DNA from 4 places in the Bacillus sp. 0209A genome. Region 3 is predicted to be linked to each of the others. Evidence: riboswitches for the same ligand, from Rfam matches in the RefSeq annotation. Region 3 holds a riboswitch; each other region holds the start of a gene.
The links. Region 3 has a riboswitch for S-adenosylmethionine ahead of V6D44_RS06375 (5-methyltetrahydropteroyltriglutamate--homocysteine S-methyltransferase). Riboswitches for the same ligand answer to the same signal wherever they lie in the genome.

Region 1 (5,985 bases), on a different contig from region 3:
GAAAGACACCGGATTCCTGATACTCTTCTTTTTTCTCCTCTTTAGCGGGCTTCGTTTCGCAGGCCTCCTCACATGCTGGAAAGTGGCCTGGCTGGCGGTGGATAAACTCCGGCGGATCAGCGATGTTGAGCCTTAACAAAACGGGTTTTCCGCAATGAGAACAAAATAAATGTCCTTTTATTCCTTCTTCAAAGAGGAATTGATAATGTTCTCTTGAATATGTATGTAAATGTATCGTTCGATCATTCAGTCGGGCGCATTTCAAAAAGGGGTCCTCCCAATCAAAAAAAGGTGTTCATTACAGACAAAGACTATCATATCAAAAGAAACGTGTTTCAAAAAGTAAGTTTAAGGGAAAAGAGATAGCAGAAGGGTGGGTATCGTATGATATATGCAGGTCAAATTCAAAACCAGCAATACGCTCAATATGCAAATAGAACGATGGGATATAAGCAGGATTACGCCGGAACCGAAAAAATCAGCTATGTCCCGTTTCAGCGGGTATACAAGGAACTGGAAAAGCAGCAGGAGAATCAAACGGCCGCTGAAAGAAAAGTAAACGAGGTGAAACGTAAGCGCTCTCTTTATAAGAGGTTGCGAGAAAAAGGGATGGGCACATATATTAATCGATATGTATAAAAAACCGTTCACATCCAGAGAACGGTTTTTTATATGCAAAAAAAGATCCGGATCTAAATAGACCCGGATGCTGTTTAGTCTTTCATCATTTGTAAGTGCGGAATGCCTGCATCGAGAAATTCTTTTTCAGAAAGCACGCGATACCCGTGTTTCTTGTAAAACGGCACAGCCTGCGTTTGCGCGTTTAAAATGAAGCCCGAAGCGCCGCCGTCTGCCGCCGCTTTTTCGAGCGCTTTCATAATGATGCCGCCGACACCGGAGGAGCGGTGGCTTTTCATTACGCAAATTCGCTCTAACTTGCCGTAGCCGTCTTTCATACGCCATCTTCCGGCGCCGACAGGCTTTTCGCCGTCATATACGACGATATGCTCCGATTCATTTTCAAGCTCGTCAATTTCTTCTTCAGCAGGTACGTTTTGTTCTTTGATAAAAACTTCTTCTCTTACATAAAATGCGTCTTTCATTTGTTCTTCATTTTTTGCGATAACTGCTTCCAAACATTATTCTCCTTTGCCTAGCAAAAAGGTTTCATATACTGTCCATGATCCGTTTTCAAGCTGATAAAGCAAATGGAAACGATCAATGATTTCTTCATGCGACACTTCCTGCATTTTTAATTGTCCCAGTACATCCGAATGCTCATCGTCGGAAAGATTTTGGCCGACCGTCACATGCGGGACAAAAGCGTATTCCTGTTCACCGGCCAGCACACCGGTGTATAGCTTTTCATTGAGTGTTTTTAATTCTTCCGTCGGCTCTGCTTTGATGTAAATGACATTATTGACAGGCGCAAATGAGCTGTATTTTGTCAATTTGAGAACGACCGGATGGGACTCCTTCGCGATGTTTCTCAGATGTGATACAAGCTGATCCGCTTTCTCCTCCGTCAATTCAAGCGATGATCTCAGCGTCAAATGGGGCGGGATCAGGGAATAGCTTGGATCATAGCGCTTTCTGTAAGAGTTCGCAAGGTCTTGAAGTTTTTTTGATGGAAATAAAACGATTCCGTATTTCATATTATGTCCCTCCTGGAAATAAAGTATGATATAGTATTAAAGCATTTTTTTCAGCGCCGGCGTGATAAGCGGCTGCCAGTATGTCCATTTGTGGTCTCCGTCAAATGGCTCATAATCATAATCGGAAAGCTTCTTCTCCAGCAGCTGTTTCAGCGCCCGGTTCGGTTCTGTAAAGTCCAGAATGTTCCCGTCTGTCGTGTGGACGTCAGTTTCTTTTGTGCCGATTTGGTGATAAATAGAGAGGTGTTCGATATTGTCCGATTGCTTCACGGCATCCAATACATGTTTGTCAACATAGGGAGACTGCATGATGATGTTTCCGAACATATTCGGATAATCAAGCGCTGTCATAAGAGATATGGTCGCTCCCAGCGAGTCCCCGATCAGCGTTCGTCCGTAGCCGACCTGATAGGTAGGATACTCGTTATCCGCAAATGGTACGACCTCATGGGCGATGAACCGTTTATACGCCGAAAATTTAGAGCCTTCCGGATGGTAGGTTTTTCTGCGCTCATGAACATCCTTATAAGGAACACCGATAATAATGCTCCGGTCAATTTCCCGTTTGGACAGCAATTCCTCGACCTGTCTGCCAATTCTCCCCAGCCTGAAATAATCGTGGCCGTCCTGCGCGATAATGACATGGTATTTATAAAGAGGGGAGTAGTTGGACGGCAGATAAACGAGCAAGGTCATTTCCTCGTTAAGCTCTTTCGAAAAGACTTTCTTTTCTTGCACTGTGCCGTTTTTCGGTGCCATAATGCATTCCTCCAGGACATCACTAGACTTTCTTGCGTTTTCCATTATTGTACCATGAATTATTAGAAATTTCTCTCTTTAAACTGTTCGGAACCCGAAGAAAAAAGTGTTGAAATTAACTGCGAATTGCGTTAATATAAAACAATCAGAAAATTGAAATCGATATTTCTTATCGTGAGAGGTGGAGGGACTGGCCCTTAGAAACCTCAGCAACCGGCTTGTTTTGCGTATGTGCAAAGCGCCAAGGTGCTAAATCCAGCAAGCGTTTTATGCTTGGAAGATAAGAAGAAGTTTAAACCCCTTCTTCTTATGAAGAAGGGGTTTTTTATTTTGAAAAGGGAAGGTGTCTGCTTATGTCACAGCATGTTGAAACGAAATTAGCCCAAATCGGGAACCGAAGCGACGAAGCAACGGGAACGGTGAGTCCTCCTATTTATTTATCAACAGCATACCGCCACAGAGGGATCGGAGAATCAACCGGATTTGATTATGTCCGCACAAAAAACCCGACACGCCAGCTTGTGGAGGACGCGATCGCCAGCTTAGAAAACGGAGCGAGAGGGCTTGCCTTCAGTTCGGGAATGGCAGCCATCCAAACGATTATGGCGCTGTTTAAAAGCGGAGATGAACTGATCGTTTCATCGGACCTATATGGCGGCACGTACCGATTGTTTGAAAATGAATGGAAAAAATACGGCTTGACCTTTCATTATGATGATTTCAGCGACGAAGACTGTTTACGCTCTAAGATTACGCCGAATACAAAAGCGGTGTTTGTGGAAACACCGACAAATCCGCTCATGCAGGAGGCGGACATTGAAAAAATCGCCCGGATGACAAAAGAGCACGGTCTTCTGCTGATCGTAGATAATACATTTTATACACCGGTCTTGCAGCGACCGCTTGAGCTGGGGGCTGACATTGTGATTCACAGCGCAACCAAGTATTTAGGCGGGCATAACGACCTGCTTGCGGGGCTTGTCGTTGTGAAAGATGAAAAGCTTGGAGAGGAAATGTTTCAACACCAAAATGCCATTGGCGCGGTCCTGCCTCCGTTTGATTCATGGCTTCTGATGAGAGGAATGAAGACGCTCAGCCTCAGAATGCGCCAGCACCAGACAAACGCGCAGGAGTTAGCGGCGTTTTTAGAAAAGCAGGAAGAAATTGCGGATGTGCTGTATCCGGGAAAAGGCGGCATGCTGTCCTTCCGTCTTCAAAAAGAAGAGTGGGTGAACCCGTTTTTAAAAGCGCTGAAGACCATTTGTTTTGCGGAAAGCCTCGGCGGGGTGGAGAGTTTTATTACATACCCTGCCACACAGACGCACATGGATATTCCTGAAGAGATCCGCATCGCAAACGGGGTCTGCAATCGTCTGCTGCGCTTTTCGGTCGGAATTGAACATGTGGAAGATTTAAAAGAAGACGTAAAACAAGCGTTATGTCACGTTAAAGAGGGAGCTGTTTCATTTGAGTAATCACAATTGGACGCTGGAAACCCAGCTCGTGCACAATCCATTTAAAACAGACGGCGCAACCGGGGCGGTCAGTGTGCCGATTCAGCACGCATCGACATTTCATCAAACTTCATTTGAAGAGTTCGGCGCATATGACTACAGCCGCTCAGGCACGCCGACAAGAACAGCTCTCGAAGAAACCATTGCCGCACTTGAAGGAGGGACGAGAGGATTTGCTTTCAGTTCAGGCATGGCTGCGATCTCTACAGCATTTTTACTTCTCTCACAGGGCGACCATGTTCTTGTGACAGAAGATGTATACGGCGGAACCTTCCGCATGGTAACAGAGGTGCTGACCCGGTTTGGCATTGAGCATACGTTTGTCGACATGACTGATATTAACGAAGTGGCGCGGAATATCAAGCCGAATACAAAGGTCATTTATATGGAGACACCGTCAAATCCGACACTTGGCATTACTGATATTAAAGCGGTTGTTCAGCTTGCGAAAGAAAACGGCTGTTTGACCTTTCTGGACAATACTTTCATGACTCCTGCTCTGCAGCGTCCGCTTGATCTCGACGTGGATATTGTGCTTCACAGCGCAACAAAATTCCTGAGCGGGCACAGCGATGTGCTCTCAGGCCTGGCTGCTGTCAAGGATGAAGAGCTTGGGAAACAGCTGTATAAGCTGCAAAACGCGTTCGGCGCCGTCCTTGGCGTGCAAGATTGCTGGCTTGTGCTGCGCGGATTAAAAACATTGCAGATCCGTTTGGAGAAAGCAAGCCAAACAGCGCAGCGGCTTGCGGAGTTTTTTCAGAAATATCCATCTGTGAAACGCATCTATTATCCGGGGCTGGCTGATCACCCGGGCGCTGAAACCCATAAAAGCCAGTCAACGGGAGCGGGGGCTGTGCTATCTTTTGAGCTTGAAAGCAAAGAGGCCGTTAAGAAGTTAGTAGAGAATGTATCACTTCCGGTCTTTGCTGTGAGCCTTGGCGCCGTGGAATCGATTTTGTCCTATCCGGCAACGATGTCTCACGCGGCAATGCCTAAGGAAGAGCGGGAAAAACGCGGCATCACAGACGGCCTGCTCCGTCTTAGTGTCGGTGTCGAAAACGCAGACGATTTAGAACGTGATTTCGAACAAGCGCTGAAAGAAATCGCGGCAGTGCCGGTTCGTTAAAAAAGAAGCCGGGGATGGCCCGGCTTCTTTTATTGTTCATCATCAGGATTCAGAATCGCGAGGACTTGATGATCCTCCCAAACGCCGTTGATTTTCACATTTTTACGGGCGATGCCCTCTTTATGAAATCCCGCTTTTTCCAATACACGCATGGACCCGAGATTGCGGGGCATCACACCGGCTTCAATACGGTGCAGTTTCAATTCGTGAAACGCAAAATCAACAATCAATCTGACCGCCTCTGTCATAAGGCCCTTTCCATTATGGGCTTTGTCTAAAAAATACCCGATGAACGCCGTTTGCAGCGCTCCGCGAATGATTTGAAAGAGCGAAACCGTCCCAATTAATGTATCGTCTGACGCAGTAAAAATGCCAAAATGATACTCTTCATCTTTCTCCAGTCTTTGCTGATACTCGCTTATTCGTTGTCTTTGCCCCTCAACCGTATAGTAATCGTCCGCGCGAATCATGGAGAACTGTTCAAAAAAGTCCCGATTTTCGCTTTGCAGCCGCAGATTTTCTTCCGCATCCTTTAATTCTAAAGGTCTTACATAGATGTTTTTTCCTTTTAACATACAGTGATCTCTCCGTTCTCATGTCAGCATATCTCTTACATTATTCTGAAGAAACTGCAAATATCCTTTTTATAAAAAGGAAGAAAACCAATTTCCCATAAAGGTGCCGACATAGTTCCCAATTAAGTAGCCGAGTGTACCGACAAGCATAATCGGGGCGACAAGCTCCCGCCACCCCTTGGCAATTGCCATCGCAGCCGCTGTCGTCGGCCCTCCGACAGCAGCGTTGACAGCCAGCAAAATTTCTTCAAGCCGCACGCGGAACAATTTTCCGACGGCTAAGGAAACCGCTACATTGATGATTGCAATAACTAAGACAAATAAGAGAATAAGAGGCGCCTTGGTGACGATTAAGC
Region 2 (5,985 bases), on a different contig from region 3:
TTCATATGAATTTTTCCAGAAAAAAAGAGCGCTTCTGAAAAGCTCTCTCTTTATATATGCATCTGATAGCGCCGCTATTTATTTGCATCATATGCAGGCATGACATCTCTGCGGGGCCACAAGCCTAATTTCTTTACAAGGCCTTGAATCCCTTGAGAATGTTCGTTTTCTAGCATAAGCTGCTGATATTCATTCATTAAACAGTCCAGCTCCTGACTGTGCCTGATCGTGTCATGGCCCGTAAATCCCTGTTTTCTAGCGGCATCTATCATTAACTTTCTTTTTTCATCAATAGACACCAACAATCTTTCTTGTTCAGAAGAACCGCCCATTCACTTCACCCCTCGCCGCTAAGAAATAGGAAACAAGTTTGATTGGGTTATTGTGCATTATTACAGATTATACTTTATTTGTAAACATATTTTCATTAAATAAGTTAAATTTTCAGGTATAATAGATTTATTGATAGGATTAGAAGAACAATACCCAGAGGAAGAATATCTTAAACACGCCGCCAGGCAGGAGGTATGCCACATGAAGAAAAAGAAAGCATTGATGCTCGGAGCGGCAGGCGGAAAAGCGATTTTAAAAAGGAAAAACCGAAAAAAATGTATCCAGCATATTACTGTTTTTTTGCAAATGCTTCGTGATTGGAGAAACGGCGACTACCCTCATTCACAGGTTAAAACGCTTTTACTTCTAACTGCTGCCATCTTGTATATCGTCATGCCGCTCGATATCATTCCAGACGTTATCTTCGGTCTTGGGATCATAGACGATGCAGCTGTTTTAGGTTTGATTTGGACACTGATTAAAAAAGAAATGTCACGATATGAAAAATGGCGTTTGCAATGAAGAAGCCCCGTTCGATTTGAAAGGGGCTTTCAGATTGTTGACAACATCCTAATACTTTTTGAGTTTTAGGATGTTGTCCTCTTTTCCTGCTTATTGATTCACGCTGTCCTTTTCATAAATCGGAATCCAGCCTTCGGTTGTCACAAAGATTCTTACCGCGACAACTTTTCGGTCCTCCTGAAGGGTGAAGTAATGGCGGATATTTTCAGGCACTGAGATTAAATCTCCGGGGTTTAAACGGACATCAAAAAACGTGCCGTCTTTGCCTTGAATGACAAAAATCCCATGGCCGCTTACGATAAAACGGACCTCATCGTCTGTGTGGTGATGCTCTCTTTTAAAGTTCTCAAGCAGTTCATCAAGTTTCGGATTGCTGTCTGACAATGAAATAACATCCTGTGCTTTGTAGCCGCGGCGGTTTGAAATATCTTTAATTTCAGTTTCAAAGGCATCAAGGATTTGCTGTTTTTCTTCTTCTGTCAGATCATATTTCTCTGAAAGCTGTTCTGGGAGCTTACACATATCCCATTGCTCATAAATGACCTCTTGACTGTCCAGAAAGCTTGCTACTTCCTCTTGATTTTCAATCGTTGTATTTGCCTCATCATGAATACGAATTGTTGCCATTTCAGTTCCTCCTTTTATTTAACCAGCTGATGCTGAATTGTGTTCAATTTCAAATGGTAGCTGAACAAAAATTCATATGCTTCAAGCACTCTTTTTGCTTCAAACGCTGTTCGGCCCCAAGCTGTAATACCGTGATTTCGGATTAGAACAGCTCCTGAATCTTCTGAAACCTCTTCCGCAAACAGTGCCGCGAGCGTCGGAATATGAGCTGGATTTTCAATGATCGGAATGGTCACTTCTGCATTCTCTTCCCACAGTCCGAGCGCTTTTATGATTTCCTGGCCTCTGAATGTGATTTTCTTTTGGTCTCCGTATAGCTCTGAGATGACATTATTGTTTATCGTATGGACGTGCAGGCAGCATCCGGCATTGGTTTTATTGTACAAATGTGTATGCAAAAGCGTTTCCGCTGACGGTTTCAGAGAATGCCCGCTTTCGGCAGGCTCTCCGTTTTGATCCACCAGCAGAAAATCTTCATCCGTCTCTTTGCGTTTATCTTTTCCGCTTGCGGTTACGAGAAAGGTTAAAGGCTCATCAGAAACCTTAATAGACAGATTGCCGCTAGTCGCCGGAAACCAGTCTCTTTCAGCCAATTCCCGTTTTACTTCAGCGAGCTCTCGCCAGCGTTCTTGTTTTGCAGCCATTCCTGTACCTCCGTTACGTTCTCAATATCTTTTCTAATCTCATGAAAATCTTGATACGGGAGATGATTCAGATTTCGCTCCCGGCATTCGTTTAATAAATAATCCCTTGCAAAGCAAAGGTCAGACAGCTTTGCCGCCTCCACATCTGTAACCGAGTCACCGATCATGATGAGATATTGGTCCGCTTCAGAAAGTTCATGTATCACCGACGGTTTGCAACACCCGCATTGATTGCTGCATGATCCTTTGCAAGAATGAGGCCAGTCAATATGAATATAGTCGCTGTCAAATGACGCATGGTTGCAATAAATACGTTCTTTCTCCACAATGCCTTCAAGCAAAGGATACACAAAAAAGTCCATTCCTCCGCTTACGACATAAAACGGAAGCTCGTGCTCATTGATAAACGCTACAAATTCCCGAAAGCCTTCCCTGATTTTTGCATCTTCCAATACAAATCTTGTAATCTCTTCTTTTAAACTGCTAGGCAGAAGGCCGAACATCCGCCCGACACCTTCCTTGATCGACAGCGTTTTGGAAAGGACGCCGTCTTTTAATGCCGTCCACTCCGGGGGAGCGAATGTTTTCATGATGCTTATAATGTTGTCGTTTCTCGTGATGGTTCCGTCAAAGTCACAAATGATTAAAGGTTTTCGGGTCGTCATACGGCTTCAACCTTTCCCCATTTATCAAGCGCAAGCTTTAGATCCTTGCATTGTTCGGCTTTTTCATCAATCGGCTGGGCTTCTAAGACCGCATCAATAATGGCTCTGAACGCTTTGCCCCCGCCTTGAGCGCCGTTCGGATGTCCGTGTACGCCTCCACCGGCGTTAATTATATGATCTATGCCGAAATCCCGCATTAAAAGCGGAACCATACCGGGATGAATGCCTGCTGACGGAACGGCAAATGTTTGGTTAAAGGCATCCTCTCTTACACATTCTTCATGAATCGCCAGCGCATGTTCTTTCGGAAGCGCAACCGAGCCGTATGGCGACGGAAAGAGACTGAAGTCAGCACCGCAATACCGGTTTAATTTTCCGAGCAAAAGAGCGTGAGAAAAGCCATAAAACGGAGAAGATGTGAACGCCCCGCTGACCGCTGGATGCGCCATAATCGGGATCGCAATTTCGGGATCTTCCGCAAGGCTTTGCATGACGTCCAAGCCGTAAGCGAAAACATTAAACAAAAGCGCATCCGCTCCTAATTCGGCGGCGCGTCTCGCTTTATCTTTCAGATCAGCCGTACGTCCAGTCAAATTGACCGCATACAGCGTTTTATGCCCGGTTTGTTCATACGTTTCTTTCAATATTTGCTTGCCCTCTGTAATTCTTGTTTCAAAAGGCGCCGGACCTGTCTCAAAGAAAATTTCATCGTCCTTGATCAAGTCAACTCCGCCAAGCGCCTGCTGTCTGAGCTGTTCTTTAATATCACTCAAGTCCCTTCCGATAACCCCTTTAAATATGCTCATTAACAGCGGTCTCTCAAATTCCCCCAGCAACTTCCGGATGCCGTATACGCCAAACTTCGGTCCCGGCAGCGTGCGCTTAAATGCTTCAGAGAAGTGAAGATCGAGTAATTTGATTTTCCCATCAAGCGACAGCTTGCCAAACACTGTTGTCAGCAAAGCCGGAATATCCTGAGAGAAATTGATGTCAGGATAGGCGATTGTGATCACCGCTTGTTTTTCTGATGCAGGAGTTCCCTCTCTTTCCTCGACCTGTATCACCCGCCCCTTGTGCTTTTGCATTTGCTCCTGTTTCACCAAGGGCAAATCCGTCCAAGAGCCAACTGTCAATCCTGTTGCGATTTGTTCTGCTTTTTTCTCTGTATCGGCTCCCGGTTCGGTCAGGAGATATGTTGCCAATAACTCACTCATGCCAGAGCTCCTTTCATTTTCATCCATATAAAAAAACCTCTTCAAACAGCAATCGCGTCTAAAGAGGTTTCGTTTCTCGTCCGAATCTTATCTCTCAGCCGCCAGCTGCAAGAATTAGCACCGTGCTTTACAAGTCGGTTGCCGGGCTTCATCGGGCTCGTCCCTCTGCCTGCTCTTGATAAGAAAATATAGATTTTATAAATTATTTCGAATTATCCCATCGTTATCAAGTCTTGTCAATGCTTTTTTGGGTAAACAGGTTCAGTTTCCCAATTCGATAAGCGGCTTCCTTCAGTCTTTCTTCACTTGTCAGCAGCCCGACTCGGACGTAGCCCTCGCCATATTCACCGAAGCCGTTTCCGGCTGCAACCGCCACATTCGCTTTTTCCAGCAAAAGGTTTGAGAACTGCTCGGAAGTATAGCCTTCAGGCACAGGCAGCCATGCAAAAAATGAACCTGCCGGAGCTGTCACATCCCAGCCGATTTTCCGGCATGACGCGATCCAAACGTTTCGCCTGCTTTCATATCGGGCATTTTGCTCCGCCACACACGTCTGATCAGCTAACAGTGCCGCCGCTGCAGCCTCCTGAGTCGCTCTGAAAAGACTGACAAACATATGGTCTTGATACAGATTGATCGCTTCAATGACCGAAGCGTTTCCAACGGCAAAGCCGACCCGCCACCCTGCCATATTATATGTTTTTGACAGCGTGTAAATTTCAATGCCGATATCCTTGGCACCTTCAGTCTGCAAAAAACTTAAAGGCTTTCCGCCGTCAAATCCTACAGCGCCGTAAGCAAAATCGTGAACGACACAGACCCCGTTTTCTTTCGCAAAACTCACGGTTTCTTCAAAGAAGTCAGGGGTAGCAACGGCTCCGGTCGGATTATTCGGATAATTCAAATACATTAATTTCGCCTGTTCCCTCACTTCAGCGGTAATGCTGCTGTAATCAGGAAGAAACGCTCTGTCCTTTACGAGCGGCATCATTTCCATCTTCGCTTTCGCGAGTGCCACACCTGACCAGTAATCAGGATAGCCTGGATCCGGAACTAAAATGGTATCTCCGGGATTCAGCAAGCATTGCGGGAGCTCAACCAGACCGGCTTTCCCGCCGAATAATACAGCGACTTCAGTTTCCGGGTCAAGATCAATGCCATATTCTCTTTTATAAAATGCTGCCGCTGCTGATTTCAGACTGTATGAGCCGCGAAAAGACGAGTATTTATGATTTTCAGGATCAGCAACAGCCCGTTTCATTTCCTCGACGATATGTTCCGGAGTCGGCTGATCCGGATTTCCCTGTCCGAGATTGATGACGTCGTGTCCTTCTGCGAGCTTTCGGTTCACTTGCTGCACCAAAGAAGCGAAGAATTGTTGAGGCAGCTCCTTCAATACATCAGATTGTTCAAATTTCATCTATTCTCACCTTCTAAAAAAATCTTGAAATGATAGTCCATCATCATATATGGTTAAATAAAAAAAGTAAAGAAAAATGTGGAGTGATAATAAGATGAAATGGACGATATCTTGTCTTCAATTTGATATTTCATACGGAAAACCTTCAGAAAATATAAAAAAGGCTGAATTCTTCATCGAAAAAGAAAGCAAACATGCTGACGTTCTTGTTCTTCCTGAACTATGGACAACCGGATATGACTTGGCCAACCTTGATGAGCTCGCTGATGAAGACGGACGTTCTGCTCAAAGCTGGCTGAAGAATACGGCAAAAAAACATGGCGTTCATATTATCGCCGGATCGGTTGCTGTCAGAAAGGATTCTGATGTTTATAATACAATGTACATCGCGGATAAGGAAGGACAAATCATTAAAGAGTACAGGAAAGCCCATCTTTTTCAGCTGATGGATGAGCATGTGTATTTATCAGCCGGTTCCGAAGACGGATACTTTGAGCTTGATGGCGTCAAAAGCTCAGGATTGATCTGTTACGATATCCGTTTTCCGGAGTGGATCAGAA
Region 3 (5,985 bases):
TTGATTTTGATAACGGCCGCATGACACTGACTGAGCTTCAGAAAGGCGTCACAATTGAAGAGGTGTATGAAAAAACAGAAGCTGATTTCGCTGTAAGCCAGTCTGTGATCAAACAAAACTCTTAGGGAAGGTGTTTGACATGAATAAACAAGTCGCCTTGGTGACAGGGGCAGCCGGCGGAATCGGATTCGAAATCGCGAGGGAGTTCGCCCGTGAAGGAGCTAGAGTCATCGTTTCGGACCTTCATCAGGAAGCATGCGAAAAGGCCGCTTCCAAGCTTGCAGAAGAAGGTTTTGACGCAGCAGCCATTCCGTGTGATGTGACAAAGGAAGCGCAAGTCGCTGATACGGTGAACACCATTCAAAAACGATACGGCCGCTTGGATATTCTGGTGAACAATGCCGGTATTCAGCACGTCGCCCCGATTGAAGAGTTTCCGACAGAAACCTTTGAACAACTGATCAAGGTCATGCTGACGGCGCCCTTCATCGCAATGAAGCATGTTTTTCCGATCATGAAAAAACAGCAGTTTGGCAGAATCATTCATATCGCGTCTGTTAATGGTTTAGTCGGCTTTGCGGGGAAATCGGCTTATAATAGCGCCAAGCACGGTGTCATTGGGCTGACTAAGGTCGGGGCGCTGGAGGGCGCGCCCCATGGCATTACAGTTAACGCGCTCTGTCCGGGGTATGTCGATACACAGCTTGTCCGCAATCAGCTGAGCGATCTTTCGAAAACGAGAAATGTCCCTTACGACTCCGTCCTTGAACAGATCATTTTTCCGCTTGTGCCGCAAAAACGACTGCTTGGCGTCAAGGAAATCGCGGATTATGCAGTGTTTTTGGCAAGCGAGAAAGCGAAGGGTGTCACCGGGCAGGCTGTCGTCCTAGATGGGGGCTACACCGCTCAATGATATAAAAAACACACTTGCTCCGCCATGGAATCAAGTGTGTTTTTTCTTTGCTTATTTCCAAACATCGTTAGCGATTTCAACCACATGGCGCAGCTTCGCCCATTGCTGTTCTTCGGTCAGCTTGTTGCCTTCTTCAGTGGAAGCGAATCCGCATTGAGGGCTGAGGCAAAGCTGGTCTAAGCTCACATAGCGGGACGCTTCTTCGATACGGCGTTTCACATCGTCCGGATGTTCAAGCTCGCCGAATTTAGAGGTGACTAAACCAAGGACAAGCTGAAGATCAGAGCGCTTCACATAACGGAGCGGTTCAAATCCGCCTGAGCGTGAATCATCGTATTCCAAGAACAGGCCGTCAAGGTTCAAGCCGTCAAAAATGGTTTCAGCTGCCGCGTCATAACCGCCTTCAGCTGTCCAAGTGGACTGGAAGTTGCCGCGGCAAATATGCATGGTCACCGTCAGGTCATCCGGACGATCCGCAATCGCGTCGTTAATGGATTTCGCAAACAGCTGGCGAAGCTCGTCTGGCGTTGTTCCGAATGCTTCGATTTGTTTTAAGCCTTTTTCAGATAAGAAAACAGCCCATGCCGTATCATCAAGCTGGAGGTAGCGGCAGCCTCTGTCATAAAACGCTTGAATCGCTTTTTTATATGCTTTGGATACATCATGCTGGAAAAGCTGATAGTCGTTTTTGTACGCATCCTTTTCAAGCTTTCCGCGGAAAAACAGCATATTCGGGCTTGGGATCGTCATCTTCGGCGTCGCGTCACCTGCAATGCTATGGAGAAATGAATAATCTTCAAGCATTGGGTGAGTTGAAAAGTCGATATCATCTGTGACTTTAATGCCGCGTGCTTTTGTCTGTACGTTATGAAATTGAATGCCGTGCTCAGGAATAAACGGCTCAACCCCATCCAAGTTTTCCAGAAAATCAAAATGCCACCACGCTCTGCGGAATTCGCCGTCTGTCACGACGTTCAGGCCGGTTTCCTTCTGTTTTTCCACAATGCGGATGATTTCATCGTTCTCGATCTGGCGAAGCTGTTCAGCCGTAATCTCGCCGGCGGCTTTTTGCAGCCGCGCTTTTTTGACGGGCTCAGACCTCAGCAGGCTTCCGACTTGATCCGCGCGAAATGGCGGTTTTTGTCTTTGAAGTGATTTTTGTTCTGCGGGTGTTGTTTGTTGTGGCATGTTGTTCATTCCTTCTTTCCATTCAAATATAAAAAAGCTCTTCCTTTGGATAAGGAAGAGCTTGCGTGACAATCTCAACCTTATCTTCAAGAGCAATCAATGCTCTAAAGGATTTAGCACCATTCTGTTAAACAGCGGTTGCCGGGTATCGCAGGGCCAGTCCCTCCACCTCTCTTGATAAGGAAAACCTTTTTATGAAATTTTCTGATAGTATCTATTATTCACACATTTTACATGTCTGTCAATGATAGATTATCTCCACACATCGTTGGCGATGTCGATGACGTGGCGCAGCTTCGCCCATTGCTGCATCTCTGTCAACAGATTGCCTTCTTCTGTAGAGGCGAAACCGCACTGCGGGCTGAGGCACAACTGGTCAAGGCTGACAAAGCGCGCCGCTTCATTGATTCGGCGTTTCACATCCTCAGGATTTTCGAGCTCGCCGTATTTTGATGTAATTAAGCCAAGAACAATTTGCAGATCCTTGCGTTTCACGAAACGGAGCGGATCAAAATTTCCGGAGCGATCATCATCATATTCCAAGAACAGGCCGTCCAAGTTTAAGCCGTCCAAAATCGTTTCCGCTACAGCGTCATAGCCTCCTGATGCCGCCCAAGTCGACTTGAAGTTGCCGCGGCAAATGTGCATTGTGATTGTTAAATCATCAGGGCGGTCCGCGACTGCATCGTTAATCGTTTTGGCAAACAAGGCAGGCAATGTTTCTGGATCGCCGCCGAGCGCCCGGACAACCTCTCTGCCTTTTTCCTCAAAGAAGAGAGACCATGACGTATCATCTAGCTGAAGATAGCGGCATCCAGCGTCATAGAAGGCGTTGATTGCTTTTTTGTACGCTTGGGCCAGATCATGAAAGTACTCCTCTTGATCGTCATAAATGCCTTTATCGGCCTTTTCACCGAAAAACAGCATATTCGGACTCGGAATCGTCAATTTAGGTGTCGCGTCGCCGGCAATCTCTTGTAAAAATTGATAATCAGCAAGCGCTGGGTGGTTCGTAAAATCGAGTTTTCCCGTCACTTTGATGCTGCGTGCTTTTGTTTTTACGTTATGGAACTGAATCCCTTCAGCGGGAATGAACGGTTCCACACCGTCAAGCCCTTCGAGAAAATCATAATGCCACCAAGAACGGCGAAATTCACCGTCTGTTACCACGTCGAGACCGATTTCTTTTTGTTTTTTGACAATGCGAGTGATTTCCTTGTTTTCAATCTCACGAAGCTGTTCCGCTGTGATCTCGCCGGCCGCTTTTTTCTGGCGTGCTTCTTTCACCGGAGCGGAGCGCAGTAAACTGCCGACATGATCGGCGCGGAAAGGAGCTTTGTTTTGTTTTTCTGATTTTTGTCCTGCAACATTTGTTTGTTGAGCCATGTCATTCGCCTCTTTTCTGAAATAGGGTAAGCATGAAAAAAGCTCTTCCTTTGAGTAAGGAAGAGCTTGAATGATCAAATCTCCGCCTCATCTGCAAGAACGCAATGTTCTTAAGGATTTAGCACCATTCTGTTTGAAACAGCGGTTGCCGGGTATCACAGGGCCAGTCCCTCCACCTCTCTTGATAAGGTACATCTTCATATTTACATTTTAATTATCTTAATATTATTACTTTTGAATCAATTGTCAACACTTTTTTAGAAAAGACTCTCATCTTCATCGTCATATAAGACCATATCCAACACGATAGCGATGGCCGTGCAAAGCAGCACATCTTCCTCGTTTGCAATCTGCAAATGATAGGAATCACCCCAGCTGAGCCACTTCTTACTCACCGACATCCGGACATTCTCCCCGTCAGTCAGCTGGAATTCATTCTTCCACAAGTCACCGTCAATTTGCCAGTTAAGTCCGGAAATCTCAAACTTCGGTTTGAAAAACGCTAATTTCTTCGTCACCTCACAAACCGTTTTCCCGCCAATTGAAATCACATATCGCGGCAGAAATGACATCACTTTTTGTTCAATGGAAACGAGCGTTTTCCCGGATGAATCTGTCAATTGTAATGAGTCCCCTAACGAAAAGAACCGTCCTTCGACCTTGAATCGCTCTTGTTCATCCCGGTCATAAATGTGAAATGTATCTTTAAACGAGAACATTTTTTGTTTCATAAATAAATCGATCATTGCTGCAGTCTCCTTTTGAATTTGCCTTGTAAAATATTACGGACAGGGGGCAAAAAGGTTTCAAGTCCAAATCTATGTTTCCAAAATGAAAAAAGGCTGCGTTGTTCAGCAGCCTTTTCGTTTGAAATATCGTTTTAGGAAAGATGCATCCGGCGTTTTTGGCGGATGGCGTCAAGGTCGATTAGGTTGTTATGATAAGTTGCGGCTGCTGGCAGAGGGCTTGTCTTTTGCGGTTTGCGGCGATTGTCCTTGCTGAAAGAAAAAAGAAGATAGCCGCATAATGCGATGATAATAAATAGGATCATTTTACATACCTCCCAAAAAAAGTTTTGGTATCTCTATTGTACGGATAAATTGTCAAAAAGTATTCAAAAAATTCTAAATCAATCAAAAATAAATAACTGCCCCTCTAAAACAGTTTAACCTGATGACCTGAAAATAGTCTTGAATCACGGTGAATGTTCTAGTTGATGTTTAGTTCTATAGTTACTATCGACGAGAAAATAAATTCCTTTATATAACTTTTAACCTAAAATTATGTGATTCCAACTACCTGTTTTTGGATGTTTTTTTCTTGCTTGTTTGATGTATACCCTATTTATCTTAATTAAACACAAAAAACCCAAATCACGGAGCATTTGGGCGGTACGAGGGTATGCAGATTGTGGTTTTGAGGATTTGGATGACTGATCAGAAGAAGCGTTTGAACATTTTTCTAATCTTTTGAAATGCGCTTGATTTCTTTTGTGTGTTAAGCGGCCGGGTCATGATCCATTTTTTCAATAAACTTTTTGCAGCGATTGCATGTTTTGTCATTGTTTTTCCCCCTCATCCGTTGATACTTGTTTTACGGAGGACGTATGAAAAATGTTTCATTTTCACGTAAAAAAACCAGTCCTTTTTTTAGACTGGCTTTTGGCATTATGCTTGTTCTTCAAACTGCTTTGCAATCTCAACGATGACGTTTACGGCTTTAACCATGTTGTCGGCCGAGATGTATTCAAATTTGCCGTGGAAGTTTTCGCCGCCTGTAAAGATGTTTGGCGTCGGAAGCCCCATGTAGGACAGCTGGGAACCGTCCGTGCCTCCGCGGATTGGGGAAATCTTCGGTTCGATGCCGAGGTTTTCCATCGCTTGCTTGGCGATGTTGACGATTTCGATGACAGGTTCGATTTTCTCTCTCATGTTGTAGTATTGATCGTTCATATCAAGGTGAATCCGGTCTTGCCCATATTCATTTTGAAGTTCCTCAACGACACGCTTCATCGTTGCTTTTCTGCTTTGGAATTTCTCTTTGTCAAAGTCTCTGATAATGTAGTGGAGCTTTGTTTCCTCTACATCTCCTTGAATTGACAGCAGGTGGTAGAAGCCTTCGTAGCCTTCTGTATATTCAGGCGCTTCATCTGCCGGCAGCAGGCTGTTCAGCTTCATCGCGATTTTCGCGGAATTGATCATTTTTCCTTTTGCCGTGCCGGGATGTACGTTGTTGCCTTTGACTGTGATTTTTGCGGCCGCGGCATTGAAGCTTTCGTACTCAAGTTCGCCAAGCGGGCCGCCGTCAACTGTATAGGCAAAGGACGCATTGAACCGTTTGACATCAAACTTGTGCGGTCCTCTTCCGATTTCTTCATCAGGCGTAAACGCGACTCTGATGGTGCCGTGCTTGATTTCAGGGTGTTTGATGAGGTAATCCATGGCTGTCATGATTTCGGCAATCCCGGCTTTATTGTCTGCGCCGAGCAGGGTTGTGCC
Region 4 (5,985 bases), on a different contig from region 3:
TGTTCTTTCTTCAGCAGGTTTAAGAATTTCTTTATAAATGAATGAATCATCAAATCCAGCTTCGGCGGCGTCTGTATGCTCCGCTGCATAGAAAACAGCTTTCGGCCGGGCCCAGTAGATGGCGCCTAGGCACATGGGGCATGGCTCGCAGCTCGTATACAAAATGCAGTCATTAAGCTGGTATGTTCCAAGCGCCTTGCAGGCGTTTCGAATAGCCGTCACTTCCGCGTGGGCAGTCGGATCATTGCTTGTTGTGACGCTGTTCTGCCCCTTGGCAATAATGGCTCCGTCTTTCACAATAACAGCACCGAAAGGCCCGCCAACTCCTGCGTTCACTCCTTCGCGAGCAAGGTCGACAGCCCGTTTTAAGAACGTTTCATGATTCATCCTAAACCCTCCTGTCAATTGAGTGTTATCAGTATAGCCGAAAACAAGTGCAAAGAACATTCTCAAAAAAGTGCAAAATAAACAAAATATTTGGGGGATTTGCTAAGATAAGAGGAGAAAAGTGGAGGGGTGATCATGCTGCATTTATATATTGCCAGGCACGGACAGACTCAATGGAATGTGGAAAAACGGATGCAGGGCTGGCTGGATTCTGATTTAACAGAACTTGGACTGTACAACGCCCGCGCTCTTGGGAAGCGTCTGAAGGATGTTGAATTGAATCAGGTTTACATCAGCCCGAGCAAGCGGACAGAAGAGACGGCAAAAGCTATACTGGGATCTCGCCGGCCCCCGTTGGTTAAAGATCATATGTTCAGAGAAATGTCACTAGGCTCATGGGAAGGGAAAAAACAAGAGGATATTGAAAGAAGCGAACCTGATCTTTTTCATGCTTATTTACATCATCCCGAAGCTTATCGCCAGCCGGGATGTGAAACATTTTTTGATCTTGAAAACCGGGGAAGGCTGGCTCTCCAAGCGATTTTAGACAGCCATTCTTCCGGCAATATTCTCTTGGTTACCCATTCTGTCTTTATATTAATGCTGTTAAATATCATAAAGGGAAGACGCGTTAATGACATATGGAATTCTGCTTACATACATGATACATCATTGAGCCTTGTGGAATTTGATGAAAATGGAACAGCCAAAATAGTAGTAGAAGGGGACGGGAAGCATCGGAAACCGATTCCCGCTTTCTAATAGAAAAACCATCTGCCAAAGGCAGATGGTTTCTATCTTACTTATACAAGCTGTGTTTGTTTAGCTCTTGCCTGCTTCGCTGCCTCAACCATATTTTTTAAGGCTGCAACCGTCTCTTCCTGTTGTCTTGTTTTCAATCCGCAGTCTGGATTTACCCAGAAGCGGTCAGTCGGACAGACGGCAAGCGCATCCACGATAATGTCGTACATTTCTTCAATTGACGGCACTCGAGGGCTGTGAATGTCATATACACCAAGGCCGAGCCCTTTCAAATACGGATGGTCTTTTAAGTAATCTAAAAATCCTCCGTGGCTTCTGCTGTGTTCGATTGTAATCACATCGGCATCAAGATCATTGATCGTATCGACAATGTCTTCGAAGTTGCTGTAGCACATATGTGTATGAATTTGCGTCTCGTTTTTCACGGAAGAAGTGGTTAATCTGAATGCTTCAGCCGCCCAAGTCAAATACTCATCCCAATCGCGGGTTTTCAATGGAAGGCCTTCTCGCAGCGCTGGCTCATCGACTTGAATGATTTGAATGCCTGCGTCCTCAAGCGCTTTTACTTCTTTGCGAAGGGCGAGCCCGATTTGGAAGGCGATATCTTTTCTCGAAATGTCGTTTCGAGGGAAAGACCAGTTTAAGATTGTAACTGGGCCGGTCAGCATTCCTTTCACATGCTTGGATGTCAATGACTGTGCATATAACGTGTCTTTCACTGTCATCGGTTCAATAAATTCAACATCTCCGTAAATGACTGGCGGGCGGACACAGCGTGAGCCGTATGATTGAACCCATGCGTATTTTGTGAAGGCAAAGCCGGCCAGCTTCTCACCGAAGTATTCGACCATGTCTGTCCGTTCAAATTCACCGTGAACAAGGACATCAAGTTCCAATTCTTCCTGAATATCAATCCATCGTTTTGTTTCTGCATTGATAAAGTTTTGATACTGTTCATCAGACCACTCATTTTTCCGCCATTTTTGGCGTGCGCTCCGCACTTCAGCAGACTGCGGGAAGCTTCCGATCGTAGTCGTCGGCAAAAGCGGAAGGCCGAGAGATTCATTTTGCAGGGCTAAACGTTCTTCAAACGGAATCGGGCGTTTGAAGTCTTTATCGGTTAATTGCTCAAGCTCTTTCTTCTGTTCGGAATTCGCGCCTGTTGCAAACTGTTTGAGCGCCTGAATATCCGTTTTAGCCTGCTGAATGTGTTCGCTGATCGCCGCTTTTCCTGATACTAAGCCTTCTTTCAAAGATGTCAGCTCGGCTAGTTTTTCTTTTGCGTACGATAATCCGTTCAGCAGATCCTTTTCCAAATGCTCGTCAGGGTGCTTCGCTACCGGAACGTGCAGCAGGCTGCTGGAAGGCTGAATCCACAGTTCATCCACTTTTGCAATGCTGAGAATATCAAGAACGGCATCGAGACGTTCTTCGAGATCCGATTTCCAAATGTTGCGTCCGTCGATCACGCCGGCTGCCAGCACTTTGTCTGCTGGAAAGCCGTGTGTTTTCAGCTGTTCCAGGTTTCTGCCCTTATCGTGAACGAAATCAAGGCCAATTCCCTGCACTGGGTAAGAGATGAGCTCTTCGTAAGCATCAACAGAATCAAAATACGTTTGCAACAGCACATTCAAGGATGAAAGTTCACTTGTGATGTTTTCAAATAATTCTTTTGCGCCGCGGACATCTTCGCTAGAGGCTGTAACAAGCGCCGGCTCATCGATTTGAACCCATTTTACGCCTTCTTCTTCAAGTTCTTTCAAAAGCTGTACATATAACGGCACAAGACGTTTTTGGATCGCTTTTGCTTCAGACGGTTCATAGCCTTTAGCAAGCGTAACGAACGTATAAGGGCCGACAATCACAGGTTTTGTTTCAACGCCGTATTCCTGTTTGATCCGGCGGTAATCTGTGAGCTGTTTGTTTCTTGTCAGGCGGAATTCAATGCTTTCGTCATATTCAGGAACGATGTAATGGTAATTTGTATTAAACCATTTTGTCATTTCACTAGATACGGCGTCTTTTATTCCGCGGGCGATAGCGAAGTATGTATCGGTAGCGTCAGTCAAATGTCTGAATCGTTTCGGAATCCAGTTGAAGCTGATTGCTGTGTCGAGTACATGGTCATACTGTGTGAAATCAGAAACTGGCACAACATCAATCTGCTGGTCGATTTGTGTTTTTACTGCGGATAAAAAGAGGTCGTCGATTTGCTTTAAAAACGTATCTTTATCAGTGCTGCCTTTCCAATACGCTTCAAGCGCTTTTTTCCATTCTCTGTTCAGTCCGATTCTTGGAAATCCTAAATTCGATGTTTTGATGGTTGTCATTGTTTCTCCTCCTTTTTATGTAAAACACTCTCGTTAACCCGCGGATACAGGCTGCTAAGAGGTTTTCTCACAACAAAAAGCCTCTTTCCCATGAGAGAAAGAGGCTTTTCTGCGTAAAACACTGCCTCTCTCATCTCTCAGACACAATCTGATGGAATTAGCACCGTGCCTTATGAGACATCAGTCTCGGCGCGAAAAGCAGTGCGCCCCATTTCACAATGGAATTACGGTCGGTTGCTGTTGGGGTCAAAAGGCCAATCCCTCGCCCAACTCTCGATAAGAGAAAATATTATTAATTTTTTGAAAAGTTGAATCATTTGTTGGTAATCTTAACAGTAATTCAAATTTGTTGTCAACATAGAATTTGAAATTTTATTTACTATATGTGGTTTATGTTATATAAGAAAAATAATTTTATAGGGTCATCAAATGTGATTGCGCTGCTCTTTCTGCCAGCTCATCAGGAGCGGTTAAATACAGGAATCCATTACCTGCCAGCGTTTTTGCAATATCGAGAGGGAGTGTTCTGCGGACCAGCTGTGCATAAACTTCAGTTTCAGAAAGCTTTCGTTGAAATGATTCTTCTTCATAGCTTTTGATTAAAGCAAGCGCTCCGCTGACATGAGGGGCAGCCATTGAAGTGCCGGTAAGCTTACCGTACTTCTTGTTAGGAAGGGTGGACACTATATTTTCTCCCGGTGCCACAAGATCAATCTCTTTATTAGCGTTAGAAAATTCTGATAATTCACGCGCTACGGAAACAGATCCAACCGCGATCACTTCATTATAAGCCGCAGGATAGGAAAGCTCTTCTGTTCGTTCGTTTCCGTCACCTTCATTTCCCGCTGCGCAAACGACAAGCACTCCGTTTTTGACGGCGTTTTTCACCGCTTCTTCAAGCTCCGGCACATCGTTCGGTCCGCCAAGGGACATCGAGATGATATCGGCTTTCTGTTCCACAGCGTAGTTAATGCCGTTAATAATCCATTCATATTGGCCGCTGCCGTTTGCACCGCCAAGAACCTTCACAATCAATAGGCTTGCCTCAGGCGCGACCCCGGCAATGCCGCCGTTTGAATCGTTAGCTGCAATCGTTCCGGCGACGTGTGTGCCGTGTCCGTTGTAGTCGGAAATCACATCTTCCTTGCCACCGTCATCATCCGTGAAGTTCTTTCCGCCGATGACTTGGTTTTTTAAATCAGGATGGCTTATGTCGCAGCCCGTGTCCAATACAGCAATTTTCACATTTTTTCCTTTTACCCCTTTTGCCCATATTTCTGGCGCCTTAATCACTTTAACGCCTTCAGGAAGCTCGTTTACATCCATGATCTGCTCATTCGTCACATACGGGATCAAGCGGATTTCACCATTCATAAAAAAGCCCTCCTTTTTTATGCTTGCAAGTGGATACAAGGATGTTGCTTCACATTATATGAAAAAAGCAACCGCTCGGACAGAGCCATTTGAAGCATTTTGAAAAAATAGGATACAACCCAAAGAATTAGTAATTTTCAAAATATTGGATGGCTTCAGCTTGTATGACTGGGATTCAGCTGTCAGTCAAGTTATAATAGTGTTTGGGGAAAGGAGTAGTGTGATGAAACTGAATGAAAAATTATATGCATTTTTTTCAGAGTATGTGGAACAAATGGCTGATGAATGGATTGAAACGATGGAAGAAAGCGATCCGAATTCGATTTATGCCTTACATAATGCATCTGTAACGGAAGAATTGAAAGAACAGGACAGAGAATTTTACCGGCATCTGAATGACATGTATGTTTTACCGGAAAAACAATTTCTCGAAGAATTTCAAGTGTGGGTTATTGAGCTGACGAACGATCAAAAGCATCTCGACACTCCGGTTCAGTATGTGATTCGGGAGTTTATGAGAAACCGGAGATTATATACGAAGTATTTTGAGAAGTTCGCAGAAGAAAATGAGTCGGCGTTTGAACCGGGAGAGAAACAAAAATGGGCCGATTTGATTGTAAAAGTCTTTGACTTTACCATTTATACATTTGTCGATCACGCTGAAGCGAATGCCAAACAGCAATTAAACGCTCAGAGAGAAATGATATTGGAATTAAGCTCGCCTGTCATCACCTTGAGCAAATCAACAGCTCTGCTGCCGCTTGTCGGTGACATTGATACCGAACGGGCAAAGTTCATTCTGGAAAACACGCTTCATGCTTGTGCAAAAAGACGCGTGGAGCATCTGTTAATCGATCTATCAGGTGTGGTGGTGGTTGATACGATGGTGGCGCACCAAATCTTTAAATTGATTGAGGCGCTCACTTTAATCGGTGTCAGGTCAACCCTGTCAGGAATCAGGCCTGAAATCGCGCAAACCGCTGTACAGCTTGGGATTGATTTTTCGAATATCACAATTAAAACCAATCTTGCCCAGGCATTAAACTATCATCAATAAGAAAAAAATCCGCTATCAACCGATAGCGGATTTTTATGAGGCAAAACATAAGGATACGAGTAAAGATCCCGCGAA

Region 1: it holds a riboswitch for S-adenosylmethionine, as region 3 does, so the genes downstream of both, metI (cystathionine gamma-synthase/O-acetylhomoserine thiolyase) here and V6D44_RS06375 (5-methyltetrahydropteroyltriglutamate--homocysteine S-methyltransferase) in region 3, are expected to answer to the same signal.
Region 2: it holds a riboswitch for S-adenosylmethionine, as region 3 does, so the genes downstream of both, mtnW (2,3-diketo-5-methylthiopentyl-1-phosphate enolase) here and V6D44_RS06375 (5-methyltetrahydropteroyltriglutamate--homocysteine S-methyltransferase) in region 3, are expected to answer to the same signal.
Region 4: it holds a riboswitch for S-adenosylmethionine, as region 3 does, so the genes downstream of both, metE (5-methyltetrahydropteroyltriglutamate--homocysteine S-methyltransferase) here and V6D44_RS06375 (5-methyltetrahydropteroyltriglutamate--homocysteine S-methyltransferase) in region 3, are expected to answer to the same signal.

The regions. Positions count from the first base shown of each region.
Region 1 covers NZ_JBAIZV010000001.1:809,217-815,201, reverse strand. The annotation lists gene V6D44_RS03545 (ATP-dependent helicase) at 1-265, opposite strand, end outside; gene V6D44_RS03540 (hypothetical protein) at 385-639, shown strand; gene V6D44_RS03535 (GNAT family N-acetyltransferase) at 714-1,136, opposite strand; gene V6D44_RS03530 (YjcG family protein) at 1,140-1,655, opposite strand; gene V6D44_RS03525 (esterase family protein) at 1,692-2,414, opposite strand; SAM riboswitch class I at 2,581-2,701, shown strand; gene metI (cystathionine gamma-synthase/O-acetylhomoserine thiolyase) at 2,768-3,889, shown strand; gene metC (cystathionine beta-lyase) at 3,882-5,054, shown strand; gene V6D44_RS03510 (GNAT family N-acetyltransferase) at 5,084-5,629, opposite strand; gene V6D44_RS03505 (DUF819 family protein) at 5,699-5,985, opposite strand, start outside.
Region 2 covers NZ_JBAIZV010000001.1:638,046-644,030, forward strand. The annotation lists gene spo0E (aspartyl-phosphate phosphatase Spo0E) at 75-332, opposite strand; gene V6D44_RS02560 (YkvA family protein) at 535-855, shown strand; gene mtnD (acireductone dioxygenase) at 946-1,482, opposite strand; gene V6D44_RS02570 (methylthioribulose 1-phosphate dehydratase) at 1,497-2,126, opposite strand; gene mtnX (2-hydroxy-3-keto-5-methylthiopentenyl-1-phosphate phosphatase) at 2,084-2,791, opposite strand; gene mtnW (2,3-diketo-5-methylthiopentyl-1-phosphate enolase) at 2,788-4,005, opposite strand; SAM riboswitch class I at 4,090-4,190, opposite strand; gene mtnE (methionine-glutamine aminotransferase) at 4,232-5,425, opposite strand; gene V6D44_RS02590 (carbon-nitrogen family hydrolase) at 5,520-5,985, shown strand, end outside.
Region 3 covers NZ_JBAIZV010000002.1:228,800-234,784, forward strand. The annotation lists gene V6D44_RS06365 (CoA transferase subunit B) at 1-125, shown strand, start outside; gene V6D44_RS06370 (3-hydroxybutyrate dehydrogenase) at 140-913, shown strand; gene V6D44_RS06375 (5-methyltetrahydropteroyltriglutamate--homocysteine S-methyltransferase) at 965-2,101, opposite strand; SAM riboswitch class I at 2,179-2,285, opposite strand; gene V6D44_RS06380 (5-methyltetrahydropteroyltriglutamate--homocysteine S-methyltransferase) at 2,354-3,487, opposite strand; SAM riboswitch class I at 3,572-3,678, opposite strand; gene V6D44_RS06385 (LURP-one-related/scramblase family protein) at 3,745-4,233, opposite strand; partial or broken gene V6D44_RS06390 (hypothetical protein) at 4,368-4,624, opposite strand; gene V6D44_RS06395 (hypothetical protein) at 4,924-5,049, opposite strand; gene pepT (peptidase T) at 5,155-5,985, opposite strand, start outside.
Region 4 covers NZ_JBAIZV010000001.1:681,178-687,162, reverse strand. The annotation lists gene V6D44_RS02810 (nucleoside deaminase) at 1-387, opposite strand, end outside; gene V6D44_RS02805 (histidine phosphatase family protein) at 523-1,149, shown strand; gene metE (5-methyltetrahydropteroyltriglutamate--homocysteine S-methyltransferase) at 1,191-3,479, opposite strand; SAM riboswitch class I at 3,607-3,762, opposite strand; gene isp (serine protease Isp) at 3,894-4,853, opposite strand; gene rsbRB (RsbT co-antagonist RsbRB) at 5,077-5,910, shown strand; gene thiX (HMP/thiamine ABC transporter permease ThiX) at 5,944-5,985, opposite strand, start outside.